DNA from 3 places in the Roseovarius sp. PS-C2 genome. Region 2 is predicted to be linked to each of the others. Evidence: riboswitches for the same ligand, from Rfam matches in the RefSeq annotation. Region 2 holds a riboswitch; each other region holds the start of a gene.
The links. A riboswitch is a leader RNA that binds a small molecule or an ion and turns the genes downstream of it on or off. The one in region 2 is predicted to bind cobalamin.
Positions count from the first base shown of each region.

Region 1 (10,541 bases), on a different contig from region 2:
GGCGCATGGCGCTGAACGATACCGGATGGGCCGAAGACACCCGCACCCGCCTCACCGCCGATGCCGCGCGTCTGGACTCCCTGATGACGCGGGCAGGCGCCACCGTCGAAGGGGGATGCCCGCTGTTTCGTCTTTATCGCACCGAGGACGCGCAGGGCTGGCAGGACCGGTTGGCGAAACACCACATCTGGAGCCGCGTCTTTCCCTATTCCCCGGAATGGCTCAGGCTGGGTCTGCCTGCCCCGGATCAGTGGGCGCGACTGGAGGCTGCGCTATGACCACGGCAACCGTTCTGATCTGCGCCATGCTGCTGGACGCCCTATTGGGTGAACCGCGTTGGCTGTGGAACCGGGTGCCGCATCCGGCGGTTCTGATCGGGCGCGCAATTGACTGGCTGGAAGAGCGGCTGAACATCGGGGCTGCACGGCGTGTCAAGGGGATCGCTGCAATGGCTCTGCTGGGGTGCGGTGCAGTGCTTGCGGGGCTGATCCTGAGCCTGTTCGGCTGGCCGGTTGCGGTGATCGTGGTCGCCGTTTTGCTGGCGCAACGCTCTCTTGTGGATCATGTGCGCGCCGTTGCCGATGGGTTGCGCCTGTCAACTGGTGAGGCGCGGCGCGCCGTGGGGATGATCGTGGGGCGCGATACGCGAGAAATGAACGACGCCGATATCGCCCGCGCCGCGATCGAATCCGCCGCCGAAAACCTGAGCGACGGGGTGATTGCCCCGGCCTTCTGGTTTCTGGTGGCGGGGCTGCCGGGGCTGCTCTTGTACAAGGTCACGAACACTGCGGATTCGATGATCGGCTATCGCAACGAACGCTTCGCGGCCTTCGGGTGGGCGGCGGCGCGGCTGGACGATGTGCTGAACGTGGTCCCCGCACGCCTGACCGCGGCACTGATCGCGCTCACCCATTGGGGGCTGCGTGAGTGGCGGGCAATCATGGCCGATGCACGCCAGCACCGGTCGCCCAACGCGGGCTGGCCCGAAGCGGCCATGGCCCGCGCCCTGAACGTGGCGCTGTCGGGGCCGCGATCCTATGACGGAACCCTGAAGCATTTCCCGTGGGTGCATCGCTTTGGGCGCATGGATATCGGCGCGGGGCAGGTCGAAGCGGCCTGTGCCGCCCTCTGGCGGGCATGGGGGGCGGCCTTGGCCGGTGTCGTCGTACTGGCACTGATCGGCTGTGCGGTTTAACCCAGTATCAGCCACAGTGCCGCCCCGGCCAGCGCCAGCCCGAACCCGGCATTGAGCCTGCGCGCCTGATCCTCCCGGTCGAACGCACGGGCAAGCCGGACACCCGCCGCCGTCCATATGGTGAAAGCCAATAGATTGTTGAGCGTGAACAGCGTGGTGATCCAGATCACCGACATCACCGGCCCGCCCGGTGCGCCCGGCAGGAACTGCGAGAACATCAGCGCGATGATCATGTAAGCCTTGGGGTTGAGAACCAGCAACAACACACCGCCCCCCGCCCCAAGAGGCCGGGCCTCGGGCGTGGCCCCGATGCGGCCCGCGCGCAGGAACCCCCAGGCCAGATAGAGCAACCACGCCACACCTGCCCATTGCAGCCCCATCATCATGCCGGGGAGCCGGCTCAGACCGGTGGCGAACCCATAACCGATGGCCAGCGTCACCAGCCATGTCGCGGCATGGTACCCGGCGCTGGCCGGAACCGTGCGCAACATGCCGAACCGCGCGCCATTGGCGGCAAAGACCATGTTGCCGGGTCCGGGGCTGTAGGCCAGCGGGAACAGGAAAATCAGCAACGTCAGGGTCCAGTCGATCATCATAGCCTCGGGCGGTAGTATGCGAGAGCGTCAGAATGCCCGCGAAGCGTGGCGCAGGGCGACCCGGATCGTGCGCTTTCGGATTGCGGGACGATCCAATAGGCTGCCTCGTGAATCGATCCGACACGAAGGTACGCCAATGCGCCTGTTGCCCCTTTTTCTTGCCCTTTGCCTTGCAGGGCCTGCCAGCGCCCAAACCTGTGGCGGCAATTTCGGCGGATTTGTCGATGCGTTGCGACAAGAGGCCATCGCACGGGGCCATGCCCCCGACAGCGTGACACGGTTTTTCGCGCCCGTGCGGCACGATCCCGCCGTCATCAAGGCCGACCGCAGGCAGGGTGTATTCCAGATGCCCTTCGTCGATTTCGCCCGCCGCCTGATCAGCGCGAACCGCATGCAGAAGGGCCGGCAACTGGCGCAGCAGTACGATGCGACCTTCGAGCGGATCGAACGCGAGTACGGCATCAGCCGCGGTGTCCTGCTGGCTTTCTGGGCGTTCGAAACCGATTACGGCGCGGTTCAGGGGGATTTCAACACGCTGAACGCACTGGTCACGCTGTCGCATGATTGCCGTCGCCCCGAATTGTTCCGCCCGCAGATTTTTGCCGCGCTGGAACTGTTCGAAAAGGGGGATTTCAGCCCGGCCAAAACCACAGGGGCGTGGGCCGGTGAAATCGGCATGGTGCAGATGCTGCCGCGCGACATTCTGGACAACGGGGTGGATGGCGATGGCGACGGGCATGTGAACCTGAAAACATCGGCCCCCGATGCGCTGATGTCGGGCGCAAAGATGCTGAGCGAGCTTGGCTGGCGTCCGAACGAACCCTGGCTGCAGGAGGTGACGCTGCCGCAAGGGATGGACTGGGCGCAAACCGGGCTGCGCACTGTGAAACCTGCCTCGGACTGGGCGGGGATGGGGGTGCAGGCCCGACACGGACAGATCGCAAGCGACCTGCCCGCCAGCCTGTTGCTGCCGCAGGGGCGCAACGGCCCGGCTTTTCTGGCCTATCCGAATTTCCGAGTCTATTTCGAATGGAACCAGAGTTTCGTCTACGTCCTGACCGCCGCCTATTTCGCCAACCGTCTGGAGGGTGCGCCGGTGTTCAATGCGGGCACTCCCGCGCAAGGGTTGTCGGATGCGCAGATGAAGGATTTGCAGCGCAAGCTGGCCGCGCGGGGCTATGACGTGGGCGAGATCGACGGAATCCTCGGTGCGGGCACCCGCGCCGCCGTGCAGGACATCCAGCAGGAACTGGGGCTGCCTTCCGACGCATGGCCGACACGGGATTTGCTGAACAGGCTTTGAGGGTCGGGCGGATCAGTTTCCTGAGGTCGCCAGCAATTGCTGAGCGCGGTCATGGCCCAGCTTCCAGGCCAGAATCTCGGCCCTGGGGTGCCAGGTGTAGCGATGATCGTCGCGTGTCGGGGACCAGAACAACACACCCCCCTCGCGCCAGGGGTCCAGTACGATCCCGTCATACAGGGTATCGCCACCGCGGCTGATGATCACGGTGCTGTGTTCCAGCAGAATCGGATTCTTGGCGTTGGCGATGGCGCGATGCAGGTCCAGCGTCTGGAAGTCCTCTTGTTTCAGGCGGGTTTCCATGTCCTTGGCCCAGTGCCAGCACAGGCCGCGAGGTTTGACGCCCATATTGACCTTGGTGTTATGGATGATCGGCGGATCGGTGATCTGATATTCCAATGCCAGCCGGTGCGTATGTTCATAAGAAATACGCGCGGCGCGGTGCGCTTCTTCCGGATCGACCTCGGGGCCGAGGGCAAGGATCGCCTGTTCGAGCCGCGCCACATCCTGCGCGGTGCCGGGCAGCGGCGGGCCATCGGGGCGCGGCGTTCCGCAGGCGGCGAGGGCCACAAGGCCGAGAAAAGCAAAAAAGCGCAAGAAAAGCGGCATCGGTGGCATCGTCCTGAACGGGTAACACTGCGTCATCCCAAAGAGCTATCGGGCGCATCAGCGGATGTCGAGACAGCCCGGCGAGAACCCGCGCGGATGTGATGGGAAGGAAACAGCGGCGTTAACCACGATACGCGCGGTATTCTTTACTTTTTGGCAAGGATTACGCATCATGCTGAGCATATCGGAAGTTCTGTCAGTTTTTCCACTGAACAGTTGACCCGGCAGAGGTGCTTCTCTGCCGGGTCTTTCCTTGTCAGGGCGTCATCGCCCTATCCAAAGCCGGATGACGGCAATCACCAGCGTTCCCGCTGCAATCGCGACCATCCATTTTCGGAAGTTCCTTTCGGTCAGTCTGACCACCTCCTTCCGCTGCGAAGGTTCACAGCGAATTGAACATCGGCCCCGGCGCTGAAGGAAAGGTTAAATTGTACGAAAAACTCAGAGTGATCAGGCCACCATCGCCTCGGCCTTCTTGAGATCGACCGACACCAGCTGACTGACGCCCTGCTCGGCCATGGTGACGCCGAACAGGCGATCCATGCGGCTCATGGTGACGGCATGGTGGGTAATGATCAGGAAGCGGGTTTCGGTGCGGCGGCACATTTCGTCCAGCATATCGCAGAACCGGCCCACATTGGCATCGTCAAGTGGCGCATCGACCTCGTCGAGCACACAGATCGGCGCGGGGTTAGCCAGGAACACCGCAAAGATCAGGGCAAGCGCCGTCAGCGTCTGCTCACCACCCGACAGCAGGGACAAGGTGGCCAGTTTCTTGCCCGGCGGCTGACACATGATTTCGAGCCCGGCATCGAGTGGATCGTCGCTTTCGACCATGACGAGATTGGCCTCGCCGCCGCCGAAGAGATGGGTGAACAGCATGGCGAAGTTGGAATTCACCTGCTCAAATGCGGTCAGCAGGCGTTCGCGCCCCTCGCGGTTCAGGCTGGCGATCCCGTTGCGCAATTCACGGATCGCCCCTTCGAGATCGGCTTTTTCGGTAACCAGCGAGTCATGCTCTTCCTGTACCTCACGGGCGTCTTCCTCGGCGCGCAGGTTGACCGCGCCAAGCGCATCACGCTGCCGTTTCAGGCGGTTCACGTCGGCCTCGATCGCCTCTGAGGCCGGCATCTTTTCGGGATCGGCCTGCAGCTGCTCCAGAAGGTTCTCGGGCGTGGTCTCCTGATCGTCCGCGATGCGCTCGGCGGCATAGGCCTGAGCCTCGCGGGCGGCATCGGCGCGGGCTTCGGACCGGGCGCGGGCTTCGCGCGCCTCGGACGCGGTGCGCTCGGCATCGCGCTCGGCGGCCACGGCTTCGCGCGCAGCCCCTTCGCCAGAGGACAGAGCATCGGCAGCCTCGGCCCGACGGGCCTCGGCCTTGTCGATTTCCGAACTCAATTCGGCGCGCTTGGCGGCGATTTCCTCGGGGGCGGCGTTGGCCTCGGCCAGTTCGTCCTCGGAGGCGGCCTTGCGTTCGGCCAGTTCGGCGCTGCGCTTTTCGGCGGTTTCCAGACGGTGCCGCCAGCCGCTGATCTCCTTGGTGACCTCTTGCGCGCGCCGGGTGCGGGCCTCGCCCTCGCGGCGCAATTCGTCATGTCCCGACCGTCGGGCCATCATGGTCATCCGCGCGGCTTCGACCGTCATCTTGACATCTTCGACCTCGGCGCGCGCGGCATCGAGATCACCCAGATCCTGCACGCCCTTTTCGGCCTCGGCCAGTTGCTGGCGGGCGGCAAGCGCCTCTTCCTCGTGGCGGGTGACGGCAAGCCCCATCGATTCCAGCTTGGATTGCGCCAGATTGCGGTCGGCCTCGGCCCGGCTGAGGGCGCGGTTGGCCTGATTGAGATCGGTATCCGCGGCGCGGCGCGCTTCGCGGGCCTGCTTGTCGGCCTCGGCCAGGTCCGCCAGTTTCGCACGCAGGGTTTCATGGGCATGTGACGCCCCCTCGGCCCGCGCCGTGGCATGGGCCAGTTCCTGCTTGAGCTCTTCGAGCCGGTTCAATTGTTGCAGGCGCAACGCGGCGGCCGATGGCGCATCCTCGGCCCAGGCCCTGTATCCGTCCCACCGCCACAGATCGCCCTCGCGGGTGACGAGGCGCTGACCGGGCTTGAGCAAGGGTTGCAGGCGCGGGCCATCCTCGGCCTCGACCAGACCGATCTGGGACATGCGCCGCGCCAGCACTTCGGGAACCGAAACGTGATTGGTCAGCGCGGTCACGCCTTCGGGCAGGGTTTGTGCGGCCTGATACCCCGGCAGAACCATCCAGCCCGAGGGGCCGTCCTCGTCCACTTCGGGAGCGCGCAGATCGTCAGCCAGTGCCGCGCCGAGCGCCTTTTCAAAGCCCTGCTCGACCTGCAAACGATCAAGGATCTGCCCGCCTTCGGCGGTGTCACGATCCACCAGCCGCGCCAATGCAGTCACCTCGGCGGACAGGGCGTTGACCTCGCCTTCGGCTTCGGAGCGTTCGGCGCGCGCGGTTGTTTCGCGCGCCTGTGTTTCGGCGCGGGCGGCTTCAGCGGCGTTCAGCGTTTCCTCGGCGGCCTCGGCAGCCTTGAGCGCGGCGGTTTCGGCGCTCTGTGCAGCCTCGTAATCCTGCCCGGCGCGCGCCAGCGCATCCCTGGCGGATTGCGCCGCACTGCGGGCGCGCTCGGCCTCGGCCTCGCTTTTATGGAGGGTCTTGCGACTGTCCTCCAGAAATCGCTGCGCCGATTGATGCCGTGCTGCAAGACGCGCGACATCCTCGGTCAACTGGCTGAGATCGGTTTCGCGATCCTGCAACACCTGCGCCGCCTCGTGCGAGGCTTCGGCAGCCGCGGCCAGCTTGTCGGACTGTCCCTCGCTGGCCTTGGCCAGTTCGCGGGCCTCCCACTCGAGGCGCTCGATGGTTTCGCCCGCATCCCGGTTCAGGCCCGATTCACGGTCGATATCTCGGCCCAACTGTTCGATCCGGCTGTGCAGGGTTTCGATCCGCGCGCGGGCGTTTTGCTCCTGCTCGTTCAGGGTATCACGCTGCACCTGAAGGCGTTGCAGGATGGCAGCGGCAATCGCCTCTTCCTCGCGCAGGGGCGGCAGGGCATCCTCGGCCCTGGCGCAGGCCTTGGCGGCTTCGCGTGCTGCGGATTCGGCCTGCGCCGCAGCGGTGGTACGATCGCGCAGCTCTTCGTCGGCGCGGGCACGGGCAGAATCCGCTTCTTTCCAGCGACGATAGAGCAACAACCCCTCGGCCTGCCGCAACTCTTCGCCGATAGCGCGATAGCGGGCGGCCTGCCGGGCCTGCCGGGCCAGTTGCGCCAGTTGCCCGGCCAGTTGTTCGATCACGTCATCGACGCGGGTCAGGTTCTGCTCGGCGCCTTTCAGTTTCAGTTCGGCCTCGTGCCGACGCTGATAGAGGCCCGAGATCCCGGCGGCCTCTTCCAGAATGCGGCGGCGGGCCTTGGGCTTGGCGTTGATCAGTTCCGAAATCTGCCCCTGCCGGACCAGCGCGGGCGAATGCGCCCCGGTCGAGGCGTCGGCAAAGAGCATCTGCACGTCACGTGCGCGCACATCCTTGCCGTTGACCTTGTAGGCACTACCCACGTCACGGGTGATCCGCCGCACGACATCGAGAACGTCGCTGTCGTTGAAGCCGGACGGCGCCAGACGGTCCGAGTTGTCGATCTGCAACGCCACTTCGGCAAAGTTGCGCGCCGGGCGCGAGGCGGCGCCGGCAAAGATCACGTCTTCCATCCCGCCGCCGCGCATGGCGGTGGGGCGGTTTTCCCCCATGACCCAACGCAGCGCTTCCAGCAGGTTCGACTTGCCACAGCCATTCGGCCCCACCACCCCGGTCAGACCGTGCGCGATATGCAGGTCCGTCGGGTCGACGAAGCTTTTAAAGCCGGTCAGTCTTAGCTTGGAGAACTGCAAGGGCACCTCGGGCGTGTGATTCCGTCGTTCTGAAAATGTGACGGGGTGCCGGGGCGTCTGTCAACGGCAAACCCCACGATATGGGGACACAGAGGGACTTATCCACAAGATATATGCGAAATTCGGCCATTCCTTGCCTTTCATCGGCCTTGCCCGGACCAGGTTGACGAGGCCGGTGCAGGTGTCGCCCCTTCTTCCCCGCCATGGCGCAGACGGGCGGCAGGCCGTCGGAATCGACCTTGACGGGTTCGAGTCCTCCGGGCAGATTGGTGGGGCAATGGTTCCCATATGAGCGCAAAGCGTTCCGGGAAGAATTGGGAATGACGTGACAGCGGACCCAAACAGGGCGCTTAACCGTCAGCCGCCCCCGCGACTGTAAGCGGAGAGCCACTGCCACAATGCCACTGGGGGTAACACCTTGGGAAGGCGGCAGCACGGCGACGACCCGCAAGCCAGGAGACCAGCCATCGCATGGACCTAACCCGCCGCCTCGGGTGAGAGGCGAAGAAGGAGAAAAGACAATGACCGCACTGGTTCAATCCGCTGCAAAATCTTCCGTTCTGCCGTTCGTGACCGCCATGATACTGGGCCTCGGCATCATCACGATCGCCGGGCACGTTCAGGCCTCGACCCTGCACGATGCCGCCCATGACGTGCGCCACGCCACCGGCTTTCCCTGCCACTGAACCATGTTTCAGAAAATTCTGGCCAGCGCGTTGCTCGCTGGATTCTGCGCGGGGCTGAGTGCGGCCGCGTTGCAGTTTTTTTTCGTGCAGCCGGTTCTGCTCCATGCAGAGCTATATGAAGGTGGCGATCTGATTCATTTCGGCGCCGACGCGGTAAGCGCCAATCCTGAACTGCCGGGGTTCGACCCTGTGCGCGACGGTCTGAGCATTCTGTTCACGGCGCTCATCTACGTGGGTTACGCGCTGTTGCTGATCGCCGCGATGGGACTTGCAGAGGCACGGGGCGTTGCCATCACGGCACGCACCGGGATTCTCTGGGGGCTTGCGGGATTCGTCGCAATCCACTTTGCACCGGCAATTTCGCTGCCGCCCGAAGTGCCGGGCGTGGCGGCTGCCGATGTGGCGCTACGCCAGATCTGGTGGTGGAGCACCGTAGCGGCAACGGCCTGCGCGCTTGCGCTGATCGCGTTCGGCAAGGGCTGGCTGATGTGGAGCACGGCGGCCATCCTGCTGCTGGCGCCGCATGTCATCGGCGCACCGCATCCGGGTGAGTTCTCGGGCCCGGTTCCGCCGGAGATCGCCGCGCTCCTTGCTGCGCGTGCCCTTGGCATCGGATTTTTCGCCTGGGCACTGCTTGGGTTGTTCGCCGGTTACTTCTGGCAACGCGAAGAACAGGCGTCGGCCTGATCCTCTAACCGGCCCCGGCGGATATCCGTCGGGGCCCCATAAACGAGTTTTCTTATGCCTCGGACCTTTGTCTTCCTGCTGATCGGCCTGTTTTTCGGAACCGGTTTCGGCTTTCTTCTTGCGGCGGGCACCGGGGTGCAGCTCGAAGGTCATCATCATGGTGACGACGTGCACGATCATGCCGCGCATGATCATGGCCAGGGCGATATGAACGGTCACGATCATTCCCGTATGGTCGAAGCGGGCACCCCTGTCCCGACGCTCAGGATCGCCTTGCATCCCGATGGAACCCAAAGCCGCAACCTGCATATCGAGGTGACCGGGTTTGCCTTCGATCCCGAAGGCGTCAACGGCCCGCACGTACCGGGGAAAGGACACGCGCATGTCTATGTGGATGGCATCAAGGTCGCGCGCGCCTATGGTCCCTGGATGCAGCTTCAGGCCTTGCCTGTAGGCCCCCATGACATACGTGTCGCGCTATATACCAACGACCATTCCCAACTGGTCAGCAACGGCGAACCGATCGAGGCCACAGCGCAGGTGGTGATCGAATGATGACCTATGCCGGCACCCGGCCCACGAGGCAAGATCGCAAGCGTCCCGCATCGCGGGCGTCTTCGATCCAGCCATCGGCACAATCGGCATACATGGCCGCAAAGGCCAGTGTATCGTCCAGGTCAATCGCGGGGTCGATATCGGCGAAAAGATACGTGGCCTTGCCCGGTGCCGCAAAGGCCACCGAGAGGGGCCGAGCGCAATTCGACATGCAGGCATGGTCCTGCACCTCGAACGCCAGACCCCGTTGCGCCAGCGCAACGCGCAGCCGGGCGGCAAAGCCCTTGCCGTCCATCCCCTCGCATGTTGAACAAACCACGATCCGGTGCATATGCGCCGTCCTTTCACGGGTGCCCTAGGCCAAGGCCACCCTGCTGACAAGCCCTTCTGAGGAGTTGACCAGATGCCCGCAAAAATACCCGCAACCGTCGTCACCGGATTTCTGGGTGCCGGAAAAACCACGCTGATCCGTCACATGCTGGAAAACGCGAATGGCAAGCGCATCGCGCTGATCATCAACGAATTCGGTGATCTGGGCGTGGATGGCGGCATTCTCAAGGGCTGCGGCATCGAGGGCTGCGCCGAGGACGACGTGATGGAATTGTCCAACGGGTGTATCTGCTGCACGGTGGCCGAGGATTTCATCCCCACCATGCAAAAACTACTGGAGCGCGCAGATGCTCCCGATCACATCGTGATCGAAACCTCGGGGCTGGCTTTGCCCCAACCTCTGGTGCGCGCCTTCAACTGGCCCGAGATTTCCACCCGTGTCACCGTGGACGGGGTGATCACGGTGGTGGATGGCAAGGCCGTGACCGAAGGCCGGTTCGCCCATGACATCGCCGCGGTGGATGCCCAGCGCGCGCAGGACGAGAACCTCGATCACGAAACGCCCCTGTCCGAACTGTTCGCCGATCAGGTGGCCTGCGCCGACATGATCGTGGTGAACAAGGCCGATTTGTTGGGTGAGGACGAGGCCACGACCCTTGTCGCGCAATTGCGCGATG
Region 1 covers NZ_JAHKSQ010000006.1:348,192-358,732, reverse strand. Annotated here, with positions in the region: gene cobD (threonine-phosphate decarboxylase CobD) at 1-278, shown strand, start outside; gene cbiB (adenosylcobinamide-phosphate synthase CbiB) at 275-1,195, shown strand; gene KPG71_RS13935 (LysE family translocator) at 1,192-1,788, opposite strand; gene KPG71_RS13930 (lytic murein transglycosylase) at 1,928-3,094, shown strand; gene KPG71_RS13925 (hypothetical protein) at 3,107-3,700, opposite strand; gene smc (chromosome segregation protein SMC) at 4,151-7,606, opposite strand; cobalamin riboswitch at 7,868-8,090, shown strand; gene KPG71_RS13915 (CbtB domain-containing protein) at 8,128-8,292, shown strand; gene KPG71_RS13910 (CbtA family protein) at 8,296-8,979, shown strand; gene KPG71_RS13905 (hypothetical protein) at 9,034-9,534, shown strand; gene KPG71_RS13900 (DUF1636 domain-containing protein) at 9,539-9,865, opposite strand; gene cobW (cobalamin biosynthesis protein CobW) at 9,938-10,541, shown strand, end outside.
Region 1: another riboswitch for cobalamin. It lies ahead of KPG71_RS13915 (CbtB domain-containing protein); the one in region 2 lies ahead of KPG71_RS04920 (hypothetical protein).

Region 2 (10,541 bases):
GGCGGACAGGCCGAGCTGGCCCATGTTGGCCTGAAGGTCGAGCGAGAGGATGTCGCACAGATGGGCCGGGCCATCGGCCCCGAGCGCCCCGAGCGCATAGTGCCAGGGCCGCCCCATCATCACGAAATCCGCCCCGAGCGCGATGGCGCGCAGGATGTCGAGCCCGCCCTCGAACCCGCCGTCGATCAGCACGGGTTTCGAGGTGGCGGCGCGGATGGCGGGCAGCACCTCGATCGTGGCGGGGGCGGCGTCGAACTGTCGCCCGGCATGGTTGGAAATCCAGACCGCATCGACGCCCTCGGCCTCGAGCCGTTCGGCATCGCGCGCTTCCATGACGCCCTTGACGATCATCGGCCCGTCCCATGCCTCGCGCAGCCAGCGCAGGTAATCCCAGTCCGGCGCGGTGCGCAGCAGGTAGCCCGCGTGTTTGGTCGAGGGCAGGCCGCTGACATTCCCGGCATATTCGTCGATCAGTTTCATCCGGGGCATGCCGCGCTGCGCGATGCCGAGCGCCCAGGCCGGGCGGCACGCGACCTGCGCCATCAGGCGGGGCGTCAGCTTTGGCGGGGTGGTCAGGCCTGAACGCACCTGCCGTTCACGACGGCTGGGCACCGGGACGTCGACCGTCAGGACCAGCACGCCAAAGCCCGCATCGCGTGCCTTTTGCAGCATGTCCTTGCGAATGTCGGGATCGCGGGGCGGATACATCTGGAACCAGGCGTGGTCGCCGAGCGTGCCCTTGAGATCGGCAGGCGTCTGCGTGGCGACGGTGGACAGGCAATAGGGAATGCCCGCCTGTGCCGCGGCGCGTGCCAGCAGGTGTTCGGCCCCCGGCCAGATCATGCCCGACATGCCAAGCGGCGCGATGCCGAAGGGCAGCGGCAGGGTGTGGCCGAACAGCTGCGCCGACAGGTCGGGCGCGACCTCACCATGCAGGGCCGAGGGCATCAGCAGAACCTCGTCCAGTTTGCGGCGGTTGCGGGCGGTCGTGGCCTCGGACCCTGTGCCGCTGTCGAGATATTCCCAGACGAAATGCGGGATGCGGCGGCGGGCGCGGGCGCGCAGGTCGCCGAGCGCGGGGTATCGGGAATGCAGATCCATGACGCGACTGTAAGCGCGTCCCCGGTATTGTCCAGTGCCGGGACGGAGAGGCGCAAGGCCTTGGAACAATCCCTGAACATTCTCTTTAACTCGAATTTAACCCGCGCTATCCTGAGCGGCATGAGCAGTTATGACGAATCCGACGCCTTCGACGGCGCCAGCCTGTCCGCGCGCGCCCTGGCGGCGCGGCCGATGCCCTATCTCGACGATCTCAACCCCGAGCAGCGCGCGGCGGTCGAGGCGCTGGATGGCCCCGTGTTGATGCTGGCCGGGGCGGGGACCGGGAAGACCAAGGCGCTGACCACCCGTATCGTGCATCTGCTGAACACCGGTTCGGCCCGTCCGAACGAGATTCTGGCGGTGACATTCACCAACAAGGCGGCGCGCGAGATGAAAGAGCGCGTGGGCCGGATGCTGGGCGAGGCGGTGGAGGGAATGCCGTGGCTGGGCACGTTCCATTCGATCTGCGTGAAACTGCTGCGCCGCCATGCGGAACTGGTCGATCTGAAATCGAACTTCACCATTCTGGACACCGACGATCAGGTTCGCCTGCTCAAGCAGTTGATTCAGGCGGCTGGCATTGACGACAAACGCTGGCCTGCGCGGCAATTGGCGGGGGTGATCGACAACTGGAAAAACCGTGCGTGGACACCGGATACGGTGCCTGCCGGCGAGGCATCGGCGTTCGATGGCAAGGCCCCGGCGCTGTATCGGCAATACCAGACCCGCCTGCGTGAGCTGAACGCGGTGGATTTCGGTGACTTGCTGTTGCATGTGGTCACGATTTTCCAGCAGCACGCGGATGTGCTGGCGCAGTATCAGCGCTGGTTCCGTTATATTCTGGTGGACGAGTATCAGGATACCAACGTCGCGCAGTATCTTTGGCTGCGGCTGCTGGCGGGGGGGCACAGGAATATCTGCTGCGTGGGGGACGACGATCAGTCGATCTATGGCTGGCGCGGGGCCGAGGTGGGCAACATCCTGCGCTTCGAGAAGGATTTTCCCGGCGCCACGGTGATCCGGCTGGAGCAGAATTACCGCTCGACCCCGCATATTCTGGCGGCTGCGGGGGGCGTGATCGCGGCCAACAAGGGGCGGCTTGGCAAGGAGTTGTGGACCGACGCGCCCGAGGGCGAAAAGGTGCGCCTGATCGGCCATTGGGACGGCGAGGAAGAGGCCCGTTGGATCGGTGAAGAGATCGAGGCGATGCAGCGCGGCACACGCGGGATGCGGCCCATCGGGCTGGACGAGATGGCGATTCTGGTGCGCGCCAGCCACCAGATGCGCGCCTTCGAGGATCGGTTCCTGACCATCGGCTTGCCCTATCGGGTGATTGGTGGGCCGCGGTTTTACGAGCGGATGGAGATTCGCGACGCCATGGCCTATTTCCGGCTGGTGGTCAGCCCTGCAGACGATCTGGCCTTCGAGCGGATCGTGAACACGCCCAAGCGCGGGCTTGGCGACAAGGCGCAGCAGACGATCCAGCGAATCGCGCGGGAGAATGGCGTGTCGTTGCTGAATGGCGCGGCCCTGGCGGTGGAGCAGGGTGCGATCAAGGGCAAGGGCGCGCAGGCGCTCGGCAAGCTGGTGGTGGACCTGTCACGCTGGGGCCGGATGACGGGCGATGCGGACCTCAGCCATGTGGAGCTGGCCGAGATCATCCTAGATGAATCCGGCTACACGGAGATGTGGCAGAACGACAAGACGCCCGAGGCTCCGGGGCGTCTGGAGAACCTCAAGGAACTGGTGAAGGCGCTGGAGCAGTTCGAGAACCTTGGCGGGTTTCTGGAGCATGTCAGCCTGATCATGGACAACGAAAGCGACGAGCAGGGCGAGAAGGTGTCGATCATGACCCTGCACGCCGCCAAGGGGCTGGAATTTCCCGCCGTGTTCCTGCCGGGGTGGGAGGATGGGCTGTTTCCCTCGCAGCGCTCGATGGACGAAAGCGGGCTGAAAGGTATCGAGGAAGAGCGGCGGCTGGCCTATGTGGGCATCACGCGGGCCGAGGAACTTTGCACGATTTCCTTTGCCGGGAACCGCCGGGTCTATGGGCAGTGGCAATCGCAATTGCCCTCGCGCTTTATCGACGAATTGCCCGAGGCGCATGTCGAGGTGTTGACCCCGCCGGGGCTGTATGGCGGGGACTATGGCGCGGCGGCGGGCGGTGCGGCGCAAAGCGGGCTGGAGCAGCGCGTGGCCGAGGCCAATGTCTATAATTCGCCGGGGTGGCGGCGGTTGCAGGAACGTGCCGCCGAGCGGCCCGCCAGCCAGCCGCGCGGGGCGAAATCCAGCGTGATCGACGCGCAGGCCGTCAGCGCTCATACGGTGGGCGAGCGGGTGTTTCACCAGAAATTCGGTTATGGCGCGATCATCGGAATCGAGGGCGACAAGCTGGAGATCGATTTTGAAAAGGCGGGCGTCAAGAAAGTGGTGGCGCGATTCGTCATGGGCACGGACGACGTGCCGTTCTGATCCCGTTCTCACAAGCCGCGCGGAATATTTCGAAACGGACGAGGGTTGCGGCGTGTCGGTGGCCGGCCGGAAATGGCGTTTTCACAGCTTGCGCGACTCGGCGTTCCGGGGCACTCTCAAACTCCGAGGTGCCCGCATAATGCGGGAGAATTGGGAAGCCGGTGAAACTCCGGCGCTGCCCCCGCAACGGTAAGGATGGGGGATGCGGCACAAGGCCACTGGACGCGTGAACAGGTCCGGGAAGGCGCTGCATCCGATCTCTCCAAGCCCGGAAACCAGCCTTGGACAACGTCAAGCTGCGGAGGGCGGTGCGGACGGGGGAAACCGGCGTCCGGTTTCGTTTCGTTCACATGGTCCTTTGCCCCAGATCGGCCCGGGGTGTGGCCGAAGGAGTGAACGAAATGAGTGCAGGCCGCATTCTGAGCGGATTGGAAACCAGCGACGCAACCGGGGCCGAGGCCGAGGCGGTGGCGCGCATGGGATTTCTGGAATGGGTTTTCGCCGAACCGGACGCGGTGACCGCACGGGCGGCGCAGGTCGCACTGGACTGTCCGGAGGCGCGCAATGCGGTCAGCCCGGCGGCGCAGGCCTTTGTCGGGTTTCTGAAACAGGCCGGAAGCGGTGGCGCGGCGCGCCCGGTGCGCCGCAGGCGGCGGGCGCTGGCCCTGCATTAACCCCCTATTGGTCGCAATCCGCACCAGTCGGCGATGAACAGGGCGATCACCTCGGTGCAGCGTTGCATCGAGGCGAGATTCACCTTTTCGTCAAAGCCGTGGATGCTGTCGGCTTCGGGGCCGTAACACAGGCTGGGGATGCCGTGGTAGAGCCCGTAAAACCGCGTGTCGGTCAGGGCTGTCCATGACTGATCCTCGGGTTTGGCCTGCCCTGTGGCGGCGGCATGGGCGCGGGCCAGCGCGGCCTCGGGGGCGTCGGCGTTTTCGAGCGCGTAACCATCGGCCATGAACCCCGTCCATTCGATTTCGGGCGGGGTGTCGCGCAGGAAGGGGTGGGCGGCGGCGGCTTTTTCGACGGTATCGACGATTTGCGCGCGGCGCGCCTCCACGTCATCGCCGGGCAGCAGGCCCATGCGGCAATCCACGTCGCACCAGGCGGGCAGGCTGGAGGTCCAGTCGCCGCCCCGGATCATACCGGCGTTGAAATTCAGCGGGTGCGTGACTTCGCGGTAATGCGGGTGATTGGCGGCTTCGGCATTCCAGTCGTTCTCCATGTCCTGAAGCGCGTTGATGAGGTGCATCGCGGCGGTGATCGCACTGGAACCGGTGCCGGCATAGGCCACATGGGCGGGCCGTCCGCGCACCTTGAGGCGGAACCAGATCGCGCCGACCTGCGCGCGCACCAGCCCGAGACCGGTGGGTTCGGGGATGAAGGCGCAATCGGCGCGATAGCCGCGCGCGAGGGTGGACAGCGCGCCGAGGCCCGAGCTTTCCTCTTCGACGACCGATTGGTAATGCACCCGGCCCGCCGGGGCATGGCCCGCCCGGCGCAGGGCATCGACGGCGAACAGCGCCGCGACCTTACCCGCCTTCATGTCGCCCGCGCCGCGCCCATACATCCAGCCATCGCGGATTTGCGGATCATAGGGCGGCGTTGCCCACATTTCATGCGGGCCTTCGGGCACGACATCGAGATGGCCTTGCAGTATCAGAGAGCGCCCGCCGCCGGTGCCGGGGTCGAGTGTGCCGACCACCGAGCGGATATGCGTGACCTCGCCGTTGCAATCGCAAAATCCCGGCTGGTCCCGCAGTGCGGCTGTCGGAACGCTCCAGTCATCCACGTCCCAATCGCGCTCCTTCAGGGCCTTGGCCATGAAGTCGAGCGCGGGGTCTTCCTGTCCGCGTGTGCTGGGGATGCGGGTGAAATCGGCCAGAAATTCGGTTTGCCGCTCAAAACCATCGGCGACGGCGTCGATGATGGCCTGACGGATCGAAGGGGTGTCGGCGGAAAGGGTCATGTTTGCTGTCCCGTGCTGTTCACCGGGATACGAGCAGGTTGGGCCACTCTCCGTCAAGTGTCTGGCACAAAAAGAAAACGGCGGCGCCAGGGAGGAGGAGAGGCGCCGCCGTTCCATCTTACGAGCGGCCCAGGGAGGAGGAGAGGGCCTATCGCAATCTTTTGGGTCTGGATGTGACCCGGGTCTTTAGGGCGGCGGCTCCTAAGGGAGGAGGAGGGGAGCCGCCGCCATTGACAGGTGCTTCAGGGAGGAGGAGAGAAGCACCTGAACTCGAAAAATCTTTAGTTCTGAATGCCGTATACGGCTTCCAGTGCGGCGGAGCGCAGGCCCGAGCGGTGCAGGCCGAGATCGGCCAGCGAACGGTCGTCGAGGTTCTGCAACTCGTTCAGAGTGGCGCGATAGATGCGGTAGTCGGAAAAGCGTTGCATCAGGTGATGCAGAGCGGCACTGATTTCCAGTCCGAGGCCGGTTTCCGTTGCGCGGGTGTAGTTTGCGAAAGTCATCGTCTTGCGTCCGAATTTAAGTGGTGAACACCGTTTGGGTGTGTGTGTGTCTTGCTGTTGACCTCAAGATACGCCGATGCTGCGTGTGCACAATACCCCGCGTGATCAATGCTGCTATGCAGAAAATGCATAAGAAAGGCTGACCTAAGGTTAAGCGATCATTCGATAATTTTGGCGGTTGGCGAACGCCCATATGCGCAAGGCCGATCCGTGCGCCGTTCTGTTGAGCGGAGCGCACAGAGCGCAGGCGGTTTCGGGACGATTGCGGGAAATCGGCCACCGGACGGCTGTGGCATTTCGATCACACTGCCATGCGGCAACTGCGAAAGGATGTGCGAATCGATGGGCCTGCCCGGACCGAATCCGGCGTTATGCGACGCTCAGCCGGGGGACAGCGGGTCTTCGACAACGGCAAGGCCCAGTTGCCGGGCGGACTTAAGCGACAGGATGCCCGAATCGAGCCCCTGCGGCGCCTGAAACGCGCGTATGGCGGCGCGGGTGCGGGGCTCCATGCGGCCCGTGACCGGGCCACGGTAGTGACCCCGCACCTTGAGCGCCCGTTGCAGCGAGGCGATGAAATCGGGGGTCAGTTCGCGGGGGCAGGGGGTTTGAAACCACGTCACCTTGCGTTCGCGCAGGATCGCCTGACGGGTTTCCGTTTTGTAGATCGCGGGTTGGAGCACCGTGCCGTCGTCGAGAACCTGCGCCGGTTGCAGCAGGACCTGCCGGGTCTCGGTCTCGATCACGGCGGGGGCGGTCTCCTTGCCCCAACAGGTGCCGGGGGGCGCACCCGGAGGAGCCTCTTGCAGGGTTTGCACGATCTCGGGGTCATTCATCGCCGACGGCACGTCCGGGTTGCAGGCCATCAGCAAGCCACAGGCCAGCAAGGCGGGAAAGGCGGTGCGGGAGATCATGCTCGGGCCTCGGAGGCGTTGTTTTGCAATACCCTAGCGGTTTTGGGCCCGGCAGGAAAGCCGGGCTGTGCGGTGCGCGTTGGGGAACAAAGTGAGAATATGCGGATTTTGTCGCATCTCTTTTCCCGAAAGGTCGCAAATGGGGCTGGTCTGGCGGGGTCGGCTTGTCTAGGTAACGGGCGTGTCTGCCACATCAAGGGAGAACAGGAGTTCATGGCGAAGATCACCTATATCGAGCATAACGGGACCGAACATGTGGTCGATGTGGCCAATGGCCTGACCGTGATGGAAGGCGCGCGTGACAACAATATTCCCGGCATCGAGGCGGATTGCGGCGGTGCCTGCGCCTGTTCGACCTGCCATGTCTATGTCGATCCGGCCTGGGTGGATAAGCTGCCCGCCAAGGACGACATGGAAGAGGACATGCTGGATTTCGCCTATGAGCCCGATCCCGAACGCTCGCGCCTGACCTGCCAGCTCAAGGTTACCGATGCGCTGGACGGGCTGATCGTCCGGATGCCCGAGAAACAGATCTGAACGATGCGGACGGGGCCAGCGATTGCAGGCCTTGCCGCGCTGTTCGTCAGTGCCGCCACCCCGCTTGCCGCGCAGGATGTGACCAAGCCGCGCGGATCGGGCCGGGGATGTATCCATACAGAGGGACCGCCCGGAAGCTCCGTCGCGCGATCGGCGCAGCGGCCCGTTGCGCTTGCGTGGTTCGCCGGGCGCAGCACGGCCTATGATCACGGGGTTCTGGGCGATAGCGTCGAGGCGACGGCGCTATATGTCGGGATCGTGCCGCCGGGCCAGGGCAAGGCGGCGTTTTGTGATTCCGTATCTGCCGGGCCCGACAGGGTTTTCGAAGACACGAGCCCAAGGCTGGCGGACCTCGATGGCGACGGGCGCAACGAGGTGATCGTCGTCGCCTCGCATGTCCGCTATGGGGCGCGACTTGAAATCTATGGCTATCGTGCGCCGGGGCGGGATTTCACCCTGCTGGCCCATACGCCGTATATCGGACAGGCCCATCGTTGGCTGGCCCCGGTGGGCGCGGCCGATCTGGATGGCGACGGGACGATCGAGATCGCCTATATCGACCGTCCGCATTTGGCGAAAACCCTGCGCATCTGGCGCTATGACGATGGGGCTCTCGTTCCCGTGGCAGAGCGAGCCGGGTTCACCAATCACAAGATCGGCTGGGATTTCATTCCCGGCGGGATTCGGGAATGCGGGTCGCGCGCCGAAATGATCGTGGCCTCGGGCGACTGGTCGAGGGTCATGGGCGTCGGGCTGACGCAGGGCAGGGTCATCGCGCGCGATCTCGGTCCTTATACCGGACCGGACAGCATGAGCGCCGCACAATCCTGCCGCTGATCTTCACCGTTCCGGAAATACTCCGGGGGTGCGGGGGTTGGCCCCCGCGATATACATGCGTCAGCTCAGGTAATAGTTGTCGGGCTTCACGGGCGGCGGGGCCTCGACCCCCAGATGCGGGGCCATGCTGATTTCGATCGTGCGGCACATGGCGTCCAGCGGCAGGCCGTTCACCGTTTCCCCGAAGGGATGGGCCAGTTCCTCGGTCACTTCGGCCAGACCGAAGAACACATAGGCGACCATGCAGACGAAAAGCGGTGTCATCCAGCCGGCGGTGTCCATAAGCGCGAAAGGCAGCAGCAGGCAATAAAGATAGGTCGTGCGGAACACCAGCAAGGAATAGACATAGGGCAGCGGGGTGGTTGCGATCCGCTCGCATCCGGCCTGCGCCAGGGCGATGTTGGCCATCCGTTCGCCAAGCGCCCTGAGGCCGAATCCGTCGATTTCGCCCTTGGCCCTGGCGGCCTGCAATTCATGGGTCATTCTGTTCAGCACGCCACAAGGCGGGTGCGGCGTGTCGCTGAAGGTCTCGGCGGACCAGTCATTCACGCGGCTGTGGTCGCTGAGACCGCGCAATTGGATGCGGTGGTGATGGATAAAGGCCAGTGCCAGCCGTTGGATGCGCTCGCGCCGGGCCGGGTTTTCGATGAACAGTTCGGTTTCGCGGGGCAATGCGCGCATGTCGGCCACCAGCTGCCCCCATAATCGGCGGCCTTCCCACCAGCGTTCGTAGGCGGCGTTGTTGCGAAAGCCGAGGAACAGCGAAAGCGCGACACCGAATACGGCGAATGCCGCAGGGCTGGTATGAACGAGGGTGAAAACATGCTGATCTATTGCGACCAGCCCCGCCGCGATCAGGGACATGCCCAGAATGCGGGGCAGGATGGCAGGCAGGACCGAGCCGCGCAGCGCAAACAGCAACTGCATGATGCCCGGTTTGTCACGCAGGATCATCCAAGCGCGCGCCAGCCAATGTCACGGCGGCAGAATCCTTCGGGCCAGTCGATCCGGTCGACCATGGCATAGGCGCGGTCGCGGGCCTGTTCCAGCGACGCCCCGCGTGCGGTGACGTTCAGCACCCGACCGCCCGAGGCCAGGATCTGCCCGTCCTTTTCGGATGTTCCGGCGTGAAAGACCATGTGAAAGCTGTCCTCGGCGCAATTGTCCAGCCCCTTGATCACGCTGCTCTTTTCATAGGCGCCGGGATAGCCCCTGGCGGCCATCACAATGGTCATGGCATGATCGTTGGCCCAGTTGACCCGTGTTTCGGCCAGCCGCCCTTCGGCGGCGGCCTGCATCAGGTCCAGCGCCTGCGCGCCGAGGCGCATCATCAGCACCTGGCATTCCGGATCGCCGAAGCGCACGTTGTATTCCACCAGACGGGGCTGGCCGTTTTCGATCATCAGCCCGGCATAAAGCACCCCCTGATAGGGCGTGCCGCGCCGGGCCATTTCGGCCAGCGTGGGTTTGACGATTTCATCGAGCGCCTTTTGCGCGATCTCGTCGGTCAGAACCGGGGCGGGGGAATAGGCCCCCATGCCGCCGGTATTGGGGCCGGTGTCGCCCTCGCCGACGCGCTTGTGGTCCTGTGCGGTGCCGATGGGCAGGGCGGATTCACCGTCGCAGAGCACGAAAAAGCTGGCCTCTTCGCCGGTCATGAATTCTTCGATCACCACCTCGGCGCCTGCCGCGCCGAACTCGCCGCCGAACATGTCGTCGATGGCGGCGAGCGCCTGATCTTCGGTTTCGGCCACGATCACGCCCTTGCCGGCGGCCAGCCCGTCGGCCTTGACGACGATGGGCGCGCCCTGTGATTTGACATAGGCTTTGGCGGCTTCGGCATCGGTGAAATGGGCATAGGCCGCCGTGGGGGCGTTTGCCGCATCGCAGATGGCCTTGGTGAAGCTTTTCGAGGCTTCCAGTTCCGCTGCTGCCTGCGACGGGCCGAACACCAGCAGCCCGGCATCGCGCAGCCGGTCGCTGACGCCTGCGGCCAGAGGGGCCTCGGGGCCGACGATGACGAAGTCGATGGCGTTGGCCTCGCAGAAATTGACCACAGCCGCGCCGTTTTCCACATCGAGGCTGGCGCATTCGGCGATTTGCGCGATCCCGGCATTGCCCGGCGCGACGATCAGCTTGTCGCATTTGGGGTTCTGCATCACCGCCCAGGCCAGCGCATGTTCGCGCCCACCACCACCGAGGATC
Region 2 covers NZ_JAHKSQ010000002.1:310,500-321,040, forward strand. Annotated here, with positions in the region: gene KPG71_RS04910 (alpha-hydroxy acid oxidase) at 1-1,101, opposite strand, end outside; gene KPG71_RS04915 (ATP-dependent helicase) at 1,222-3,573, shown strand; cobalamin riboswitch at 3,683-3,872, shown strand; gene KPG71_RS04920 (hypothetical protein) at 3,975-4,247, shown strand; gene KPG71_RS04925 (ArgE/DapE family deacylase) at 4,244-5,545, opposite strand; gene KPG71_RS04930 (DUF1127 domain-containing protein) at 5,827-6,048, opposite strand; gene KPG71_RS04935 (peptidoglycan-binding protein) at 6,429-6,962, opposite strand; gene KPG71_RS04940 (2Fe-2S iron-sulfur cluster-binding protein) at 7,176-7,499, shown strand; gene KPG71_RS04945 (VCBS repeat-containing protein) at 7,503-8,336, shown strand; gene KPG71_RS04950 (bestrophin family protein) at 8,397-9,290, opposite strand; gene purD (phosphoribosylamine--glycine ligase) at 9,287-10,541, opposite strand, start outside.

Region 3 (10,541 bases), on a different contig from region 2:
GGGCCTTTCGGATACGAATGGCGATATCGTGCTTTTGGGGCCGGATAGCAGCATTCCCAACGGGGAGAGAATGCATTGAGCCGTGTTTACATGACCCGCCCGCTGCCCGAGGCGGTTCTGACGCGGGCGCGGGAGTTGTTCGACGAGGTCGAAGTGCGCGACGACACCGCGCCGCTGAAGATCGGCCAGATGCGCGCCGCCCTGACGCTCTATGACGGGGTGCTGCCAACGCTGGGCGATATGTTCTCGGCCGAGGTGTTTCGCGATGCCGAAAGTCCACGCTGCAAGGTGCTGGCGAATTTCGGGGTGGGCTATAACCATATCGATGTGACCGCTGCCAAGGCCGCCGGGGTCATGGTGACCAACACGCCGGGCGCGGTCACCGACGCAACCGCCGACATCGCCATGACGCTGATCCTGATGAGTGCGCGCCGCGCCGGAGAGGGTGAAAGGCTGGTGCGCGCCGGTGGTTGGGCTGGATGGCATCCGACGCAGATGCTGGGCCTGCATGTCACGGGCAAGACGGTGGGCATTATCGGTATGGGCCGGATCGGCCAGGCCATCGCGCGCCGTTGTCATTTCGGGTTCGGCATGAACGTGATCTATTACAATCGCTCCGAGAAGGATCTGGGCTTTGATGCCGACCGTGCCGACACGATGCAGGATCTGGCCGCCAGGGCGGATATCGTCGTGGTGGCGGTGCCGGGTGGGGCCGAGACGCATCACCTGATCGGCGCCGATCTGTTCGCCGCGATGAAACCCACGGCGCATTTCGTCAACATCGCACGCGGCGATGTGGTGGACGAGGCCGCGTTGATTGCCGCTCTTGGGAGCGGGCAGATCGCCGGGGCGGGGCTGGATGTCTATGAAAATGAACCGAAGGTGCCCGATGCCCTGCGCGCCCTGGAGAATGTCGTGCTTTTGCCGCATCTGGGAACGGCGGCGCTGGAGGTGCGCGAGGCTATGGGACTGATGGCGGTGGAAAACCTGAGCGCGGCCCTGAATGGTGAAACACCTCCCAACCTGATATCCTGAAGGCTGCCCTGATCAATACGACCGTCAGGTTCGGGGACGCCCTGCCGCGTCGTCACACTTGACGCGGGGGCAGGGCTGCGTTGATCTTGCGGGACGTTTTGGAAAGGTCCGCCAATGTTTCAGCCCGCGATCACAGGCTCAGGGGTTTTCACGCCCGATCAGGTCATCACCAATGAAGAACTGGTCGCAACCTTCAACGCCTATGCCGAGGCGTTCAACGCCGAGAATGCCGCCGCCATCGCTGTGGGCGAGGTCGAGACCAAGGGGATGTCATCGCCCGAGTTCATTGTCGGTGCGTCCGGGATCGAACAGCGCTATGTGATGGACAAGACCGGGGTTCTGGACCCGGCGGTCATGCACCCGTTGCTGCGTCAGCGCAGCGATGACGAGTCTTCGATCATGGCCGAAATGGCACTGGATGCATGTGGCAAGGCGTTGAAACAGGCCGGGTGCGAGGCCGGCGAGGTCGATCTGGTGATCTGCGCAGCTTCGAACCACGAGCGCCCCTATCCGGCGATTGCGATCGAGATACAGCAATTGCTGGGTGCGGGCGGTTTCGCGTTTGACATGAACGTGGCCTGTTCCTCGGCCACGTTCGGCATTCAGGCGGCGGCTGACATGATCCGGTCAGGGTCGGTGCGCCGTGCGCTGGTGGTGAACCCCGAGATATGTTCGGGCCATCTGGAATGGCGCGACCGCGATTGTCATTTCATTTTCGGCGATGTCTGCACCGCCGTGGTGCTGGAACGGGCCGAGGACGCACGGGGGGCGCATTTTGTGATCCGCTCGACCCGTTGTGCGACGCAATTTTCCAACAACATCCGTAACAACAACGGCTTTCTGCGCCGTACCCGTCCCGACGGAATGGCGGATCGGCGTGACATGCAGTTCATGCAGGAGGGTCGCAAGGTGTTCAAGGAGGTGCTGCCGCTGGTGTCGCGCCATATTGCGCAGCATCTGGAGGAGGACGGCGTTGCGCCAGATGAATTGCGGCGTCTTTGGCTGCATCAGGCCAACAAGTCGATGAACGATTTCATCGGCAAGAAAGTTCTGGGGCGTGTCCCCGCCCCCGAGGAACAGCCGAACATTCTTCAGGACTACGCCAATACATCGTCCGCAGGGTCGATCATCGCGTTTTCCAAGTATTCCGATGACCTTGAGAGCGGGGATAACGGCCTGATCTGCTCGTTCGGCGCGGGCTATTCCGTGGGGTCGGTTCTGTTGGAAAAGGCCTGATCCGAATGTTCGGCTGCGACGGGTTTTGGAGGATCAAGGTGGGGTGGGGTCCGGCCCCGCCTGTGCACACCTGTTGGAAGTCGCCTTCCGGGGATGACAGATGCGCCATTGGCAAGGGCCGGGCCAAAACCCTGACCCCACCCCGCCCCGCAAGGGGTTGCGGGGCATTCGGAACCCGGCTCTGAAAGACCTCGGGATTGCCTTATCAGTTACATTTCGAGATAAAGCGCTAAATGGGAAAACCGCTTTGGGATTCCCCGCGTAAGTGGGCGCCTTTAAGGATGAGTGCATGTCGACAATTGGAAGTTACCTCAAGAAACACACTGAGGCGCTGGTCAAGGACGTGGGAATCGAGCCGGCATGCCAGTTGACCGGCAAGTCCAAGGCAACCTTGGGGCGTTATTATTCCGACCATGACGAGCACGCAGACCGCTTTATGCCGATTGACGCCGTCGCAGCCCTGGAAGAGGCTGCTTCCTATCCGCATGTAACGGGTGCCTTGGCTGAATTGCAGGGGATCGGGCTCAATTTCAATTCGGAGCGCCGGAATACAGAGCGAACGGGTGGAGTGAACAGCGACGTGATCGCCCTGTCTCAGCGGTTCGCCATGTTGATGGCGGAATACCAGCAATCCATCGAGGACGGCGTTATCACGGTCAACGAGGCCAAGCGCTTGCTGCGCGAAACCACGCAGCTTCAGCAGGTTCTGATCGACATGAAACTGCATCTCGAAGAAGAAACCGGCTAGGGGCATGGTGTTCTGGCGGCGGCTGGGTCCGGCGTGATCGGGCATCGTACTGCCGTCTTTGGGCTTTCCAGTATATTCGATTCGGTTTACACATCGCCTTGCTTCGGTCCGGGCAGCTTTTTCTGTCCGGTGAAAAGGGAACACGGTGCGGTGCCGTTACAGGTGCCAATTCCGCGACTGCCCCCGCAACTGTAAGCGGCGAGCGAAGCCGGACCAATGTCACTGCCCTGGCCTGCGCCACGGCGGGAAGACCCGGCCAAGCCATGACCCGCAAGTCAGGAGACCTGCCGAAGTGATCACCCTGTCCGGGCGCGGGGCGCGCGCTGGACAACGGAATTTTCCGTCAGTGGTGGCATTTCACCGTCGGCGGAGGATTGTGTTCTTCCTTACGACTTTCGTTCGAAACGGGCCTGTACGGCCAAGGAAGGGGCAAAAAACATGCACCTTAAATTTCTGGCATTTCTACTGACCGGTTCCGCGCTGTCGGCACAAGCGACGTTTGCGCAAGAGGTTATCGACCTCGACCCGATCATCGTATCCGGTGGCCTCGCACCGGTGAGTGCATCCAAATATGGGCGTGCCGCGACCGTGATCACCGCCGAAGACCTCGAGGCGCGCGGCGTGGCATATGTCTCCGAAGCGCTGCGTGCCGTGCCGGGGGTATCGGTCTCTCAAACGGGCACATTGGGCGGGCAAACGGTTGTGCGATTGCGTGGCCACGAAAGCAACCACACCCTTGTACTGATCGACGGAATCGAGGTCGCCGCGCAGCAAACCGGCGATTACGATTTCGGAGGGCTGGTTGTCTCTGAAATCGAGCGGATCGAGGTGCTGCGCGGGGCGCAATCGGCGCTCTATGGATCGGAGGCGATCGGCGGGGTGATTTCGATCACCACCAAGCGCGCGACCGAACCGGGCGTGACAGGGCGCGCAGCGTTTGAAGTGGGGTCGGACGGGAGCACGAATATCGAGACTGCTCTGAGAGCCAAGGGCGCGCGTGGAGAGTTGAGCTTTTCGACCGCGCATCGTGATTATGGCGGGTTCGATATTTCCGGCGATCCGGGCGGTCTGGACGATGGTGGCCAGAACGTTACGTACAACCTGAACGCACGGTATGACCTGACCGACACCGTGACGGTCGGAGGCACTTTGCGTTATGTGGACCGGCGCACTGATATCGACATCTTCAACTACGCAGCCCCGACACGGGCGGCTTTGGTGACAGACGGGATTGGGCAGTCGGAGGCGCAGGAAACCTATGGCGCGCTTTTCGTCGATGCACAGCTTTGGGGCGGGCGGCTGTCAAACCGGCTGACTTATTCCTTCTCCCATATCGACCAGCAGGGCCGCAATGGCGCTGGAATCAAGGATCAGGATAACACGGGCACGCGCAACAAAATCGCTTATCAGGCTACGCTGGCGCTGGATGCCGCGACGCTGGATGCGTCCAGTCACAAGCTGAGTTTCGCTGCCGAGTTCGAGCGGCTGACCTATCGTGAAAACGATGCCAGTATCGTTTTCATGCCCGGACAGCTGGTCAAGCGCGAGCAGGAGCAGGCGGCATATGCACTGGAATATCAGGGCGATTTCATCAACGGCTTGTCTGTTCAGGCGGGTGTGCGGCATGACGATAATGACAAGTTCAGCGATTTCACCACCTATTCGCTTGGCGCATCGTACCTGTTGGCGAACGGAACGACGCGTTTGCATGCCTCCTATGGCACCGGGGTGCAGAACCCCACGTTGATCGAGCAGTTTGGTTTTGCCACTGATTTCGCGGGCAACCCGAACCTGAAGCCAGAGCAAAGCGAGGGGTGGGATATCGGGATCGAGCAGCGGTTTCTGGATGGTCGCGGCGTGATCGACGTGACTTGGTTTGACGAAACCCTGACCGATGAGATCGGTTCGCGCTTCGATCCGGTGATCGGCAAGACCGTTCCGGTGAACAACAATGGGAAAAGCGATCGGCGCGGGCTGGAAGTGTCGGCCAGTCTGGACGTGACCGACCGGCTTGGTGTGTCACTCGGCTATACATGGCTGGATGCGAACGAGCCGGTTTCCGTTCCTGTGATGGGCCGCATGACCGCTGTCGAGGTGCGGCGCCCGGAACACGAACTGTCGCTTGGGGTGGATTACCGCCTGCCCAATGACAAAACGCAATTTCGACTGGACGTAACCCGTGTTGCGGGCCTCTACGATATGAACTTCAAAACGGCGAGCTTCTTGCCCGGCGGTGTCCCGAGCGATGATTTCGACCGGATCAAGCTGGACGATTACACCGTGGTCAATCTTGGGTTCACCCATGATATTAATGACCGTGTCCAGTTGACGGGACGGATTTCGAACCTTCTGGATGAAAAATACGAAGAACTGGAAGGCTATGCCACACAGGGGCGTACCGTCTATTTCGGTGTGGCGGCGAAGTTCTGAAAAGGATCGGCATGACGCGCATCCACAGGATATTGGCAGGCACCGTGGCCCTTTTAGTGGCTGCGGTGCAACCGGTGCAGGCCGATGCGCCGGGTCGTGTCGTGTCGATCAACCTGTGTACCGATCAGCTGGCGATGCTGCTGGCCGCGCCCGGTCAGCTTTTGTCGGTGTCGCATGTGGCAAGCGATCCCCGGTCATCGGCCATGGCCAATCAGGCCGGGAGCTACAGAATGAACCACGGGCTGGCCGAGGAAATCTATGTCTTGCAACCCGATCTGGTGGTTGCCGGAACGTGGACGCCGCACAGCACGGTTTCAATGCTGGAACGCCTTGGAGTGCCGGTGGCCGTGTTTCAGCCTGCGCGCACTCTGGCCGATATACGTGAAAGACTCGTGCAGATGGGCGAGGTTCTGAAGCGTCCGGCTGTCGCCGAAACCATGGTGGCCGAATTCGATGTCCGGCTGGCCGCGTTGCAAGAGGACGTGTCAGATCGCCCGCGTGCAGCGTTGTATTATGCCAACGGTTATACGGCGGGGGATCAAACTTTGGCCGGGCAAATCCTGTTGGCTGCCGGGTTTGCCAATGCCGCGGACGAAGCGGGGTATCGAGCGGGCATGAAGATGCCGCTGGAGATGTTGGCCATGATCGCCCCCGAAACAGTGATCGCCGCACGCCGTTATCCGGGCGGATCGCGCTCGGAGGAGATACTGGATCATCCGGTGCTTGGGGCGCTTCGGAGCGGTTCCACGATGACGGCCATGACCGATCAGGATTGGGTTTGCGGGACACCCTATGTGTTGCGCGCGGTCGAAGACCTGGCTCGGACCCGGCGTAGCATGACGGGAGCGGATCGATAATGCGACTGGTGCTGCCTCTTGTCCTTCTCTTGTTCGGGTTGTTTGCGGCGTCTTTGTTGATCGGACCAGCGGGAATAGGCGTGGGGGAAGGTCTTGGCGCCCTGTTCACGATGGATGAAAGCCCGCAGGCAATGGTGATGCGTGAAATCCGCCTGCCACGCGCATTGCTGGCCGTGATGATCGGGGCCGGTCTGGGAGTGTCGGGGGCGGCGATGCAGGGGTATTTGCGCAATCCCCTGGCCGAACCCGGCTTGATCGGTGTGTCGGGCTCCGCCGCTCTGGGGGCGGTGATCGCAATTCAGACCGGGGTGGCCACGGCCTTTGCGCTGGCCTTGCCAATGGCGGCATTGGCCGGCGCCTTGGGCGGCGTTTTGGTGGTCGTGGCGTTGGCCGGACCGCGAGGCACGTCACTCACGCTGATACTGGCGGGTATTGCGGTATCGGCTATGGCCGGGGCTCTGACCTCGCTGGTGTTGAACCTGTCGCCCAACCCCTTTGCCGCCAGCGAGATCGTGTTCTGGATGATGGGATCGCTGGCAGATCGCTCGATGACGCATGTATGGCTGGCGTTGCCGTTCATGGTGATCGGCGGCGGTTTGCTGGCTGCAACGGGCCGTGGCCTTGATGCCATGACCCTGGGTGAGGATGCCGCCGAGGCGATGGGGATCAGCATGGGACGGTTGCGGCTTGCGGTTGTCGTCGGCACCGCCTGTATCGTCGGGGCGGGAACGGCGGTTGCCGGGGCCATCGGTTTTGTCGGGCTGGTCGTGCCGCATGTGTTGAGGCCCTTGGTGGGGGGCAGGCCGGGGCGGCTGTTGTGGGCGTCGGCGCTTGGCGGGGCGGCAATGCTGTTGGCCGCCGATATTGCGGTGCGCATCGTGCTGCCCGAACGTGACCTGAAGCTGGGTGTGCTGACGGCACTGGTCGGCGCACCGTTGTTCCTGCATCTGATCCTCAAGCTGCGGGGGACGCGGATATGACACTGATGGAGCTGACCAACCTGTCGGTCACCTTGCGTCGGCGCGACGTGATCCGTGACGTATCGCTGTCGGTAGGCAAGGGCGAGTTCATCGGGTTGATCGGTCCGAACGGGGCGGGCAAGACGACGCTGATGCGCGCGGCCCTCGGTCTGATCCCGTTTGTGGGGGGCAGTTCACTTGCTGCGGTGCCGCTGGCCGAACGGGCGAGGGCCGTCGCATGGATGCCGCAACAGCGCGAGATTGCTTGGCCCGTCACGGTTGAAACGCTGGTCATGCTGGGCCGAACGCCGCATGTCGGGGCATTGGCCAGCCCCACCGATCATGACCGTTCTCGGGTGGATGCGGCGATCCGTTGGATGGGGTTGGACGACATGCGCCACAGGGCCGCCACGCGCCTTTCCGGAGGAGAGCAGGCGCGCGTTCTGATTGCCCGCGCCCTGGCGCAGGATACGCCGTTTGTCATGGCGGATGAGCCGGTTGCCGGGCTGGACCCGGCACATCAGATATCGACCATGCAGACGTTTGCGCGCTTGGCGGAGCAGGGTAAATCCTCACTGGTGTCCCTGCATGACCTGGGGCTTGCCGCGCGTCATTGCACACGCCTTGTCCTGCTAAGTGAGGGCCGCCTGATCGCCGATGGCCGCCCGGCACATGTTCTGACACCCGAGCGGCTGGCCGAGGTGTTCGGGATCAGCGCATGGTATCAGGACACGGATCAGGGGCCGGTTTGTCAACCGCTCGAGGTGATCCGGTGAACGATCTCATCCTGGATCATCCTTGGCTGGAGTTCGACCTCGGCACCGAGATGCAGGTGCTGAGCTGGTCCATCAACCGCCCCGGTTGCGTGAGTGCGCGGCGCATCCTTTGGCGAGAGGTTCATAATTCTGACCTACAGCCCGATGTGGATGTGTCCGACTGGCTGGAGGGGCATCTTTCGGCGCGCGGGGCGTGCAATGCCGTGGCGTTTCTGACCTCTTGCGACATTCGGCGCTATCAGCGGTCCGAAGCGGTGGTGGGTGATGCCCATGCGCAGGTTGTCGCGACGGTCGGATTGTCGAATGCCGAACGTGTCGGGCATCGGCTGGAGCGGCCCTTGGTCGAGTGGGGCACGATCAACGTGGCGCTCAAAGTGGATAGTGGTCTGAGTGAGGCCGCTTTGCTGGAATTGATGAGCATCGCCACACAGGCGCGCACCGCTGCGGTGATGGATCTGGACCTGCCGCTTTCGGTCGGTCGGGCCACCGGAACCGGCACGGATTGTGTGGCCGTCGCGGCTCCGCCTGGTGATGAACCCTATGCAGGGCTGCATACCGAAATCGGCGAGGCCGCGGGCCGTGCGGTGTATTCTGCCGTGCTCAAGGGCGGGCGCGGCTGGATGGCGAGTATAGGAGCCAGAATTTCGGTGGCGACCTAGGCTGGATTGCCTTCAGCTATAGGTACGGTTCTCCATCGGCGTGGCTTCGATTGTTTCCAGCAGACGGTTCAGCAGGGATTGCTCGGCCCGATTCAGGCTGGCCTTGGGGTTCCACACGACATGCACGTCGATGGCCGGTGCGTTCTGGTATGGGGGGAGTTGCCACATGACGCCGTCCTGAACATCGCGCTTGGCGACGTGCAGGGGCAGGGGGCCGATCCCGAGCCCGGCGATGATCATGCGGCGCACTTCCTCGAGGTGGCTGGACGTGCCGACAACCAGTTCGCCCATATCGGCTTCGGCGCGCATCAAGGTCACAGGTTTTAGTGCATCCTGCAGCCTGTCGGTTTCAAAGCTGACAGCGGAATGTCCGGCCAGATCGGCCCGCACCAGCCCCTCACGCCCGAACAGGGGGTGCGGGGGGCCACAGAACAACCCGAAAAACTCGCGGTAGATGCGCAGGTATTCGAGTTTCGGGTTCCGCTGATGCACAAGGCAGACGGCGAATGACGAAAACCGAGCCGAGACGCTGTTTACCGCCTCGGCCGAGGACAGCACGTCGATCGACAGGGTGGCGTGGGGATGTTCGGCATGGAATTCGGCCAACACCTGATCGAAAAGCGGGCAGATCACATGCGAGGCGAGGGCGATGCGTACATGGCCTGTCACCTCGTCGGTCATTTCACGCATCAGGGTGGACAGCCGCAGGATCGAACCCTGAATATCCACCGCCTCGCGGTAAAGAACCTGACCCGCTTCAGTCAGTTCGAAATGCCCCGGTTTGCGGTCGATCAGGCGGCGCCCGACGCGATCTTCCAATCGTTTAAGGGCGGTCGATACCGAGGGCTGTGTCAGGCGCAACTTGTGTGCCGCCTCGGTGACCGAGCGGGATTGCGCCAATACCACGAAGCTGCGCAGCAGGTTCCAGTCCAGTTCGCGCATCAGCCGGTCGGCACTGTCCGAGGAGTTCATTGATTTCATCAATAGTCACAATTCTGAATATCTATTTGATTAATGATTGTCCACTTTGCATCGTCAAATCAAGCCCGGTGATAACGGGTCGAGGACAAGGGGAGTTAAATGTCGGTCGAAGCCCGTGAGGCGCGACAACCGTGGATTTTATTGTCACCGGCCCTGACGGCCGTGGCGCTGCTGTTGTTCGTGCCGCTGCTCTTTATCGTGATCTACTCTTTCTGGCTGCGCACGGCGACGGGTGCGGACCAGGTGGGGTTCTTTCTGGACAACTGGCAAGAGGCTCTGACCGATGCGTTCTACCGCGACATCCTTCTGAACACGCTGAAGATCGCCGCCATCACCACGGTGGTTTGCGCAGTGATGGGGTATCCTGCGGCGTATTTCATCGCCCGCTCGAAGGGCAACAAGGGGATTTTGCTGCTACTCCTGATGCTGCCGTTCTGGATCAGCTACATCATCCGCACGATGAGCTGGATCAACATCCTGGGTGTTTCCGGCGCGTTCAATTCGGCGCTGATGGCATTGGGGATCGTCAGTGAACCGATCCAGATGCTGTATAACGAGACCACGGTCATTCTGGGGCTCGTGCATTTCCTGCTGCCCTTCATGGTGCTGAACGTCTTTGTCAGCCTCGACGGGATCGACACCAACCTGGAGGACGCGGCCAATTCCCTGGGCGCGACGCGCTGGCAAGCCTTTATGCAGGTGACCTTGCCCTTGTCGCTGCCCGGTCTGGCCGCTGGCGGGCTTCTGTGTTTCGTGCTGGGCGCTGGCACCTACATCACGCCGCTGGTTCTGGGCGGGCCGACCGATGCGATGTTCGCCAACCTTGTGTTCGAGGCAATCATCACACAGCTCAACTGGCC
Region 3 covers NZ_JAHKSQ010000006.1:313,004-323,544, forward strand. Annotated here, with positions in the region: gene KPG71_RS13720 (tRNA-binding protein) at 1-79, shown strand, start outside; gene KPG71_RS13725 (D-glycerate dehydrogenase) at 76-1,035, shown strand; gene KPG71_RS13730 (beta-ketoacyl-ACP synthase III) at 1,150-2,271, shown strand; gene KPG71_RS13735 (hypothetical protein) at 2,561-3,019, shown strand; cobalamin riboswitch at 3,107-3,326, shown strand; gene KPG71_RS13740 (TonB-dependent siderophore receptor) at 3,458-5,449, shown strand; gene KPG71_RS13745 (ABC transporter substrate-binding protein) at 5,461-6,306, shown strand; gene KPG71_RS13750 (iron ABC transporter permease) at 6,306-7,286, shown strand; gene KPG71_RS13755 (ABC transporter ATP-binding protein) at 7,283-8,041, shown strand; gene KPG71_RS13760 (adenosylcobinamide amidohydrolase) at 8,038-8,700, shown strand; gene KPG71_RS13765 (LysR family transcriptional regulator) at 8,713-9,672, opposite strand; gene KPG71_RS13770 (ABC transporter permease) at 9,781-10,541, shown strand, end outside.
Region 3: another riboswitch for cobalamin. It lies ahead of KPG71_RS13740 (TonB-dependent siderophore receptor); the one in region 2 lies ahead of KPG71_RS04920 (hypothetical protein).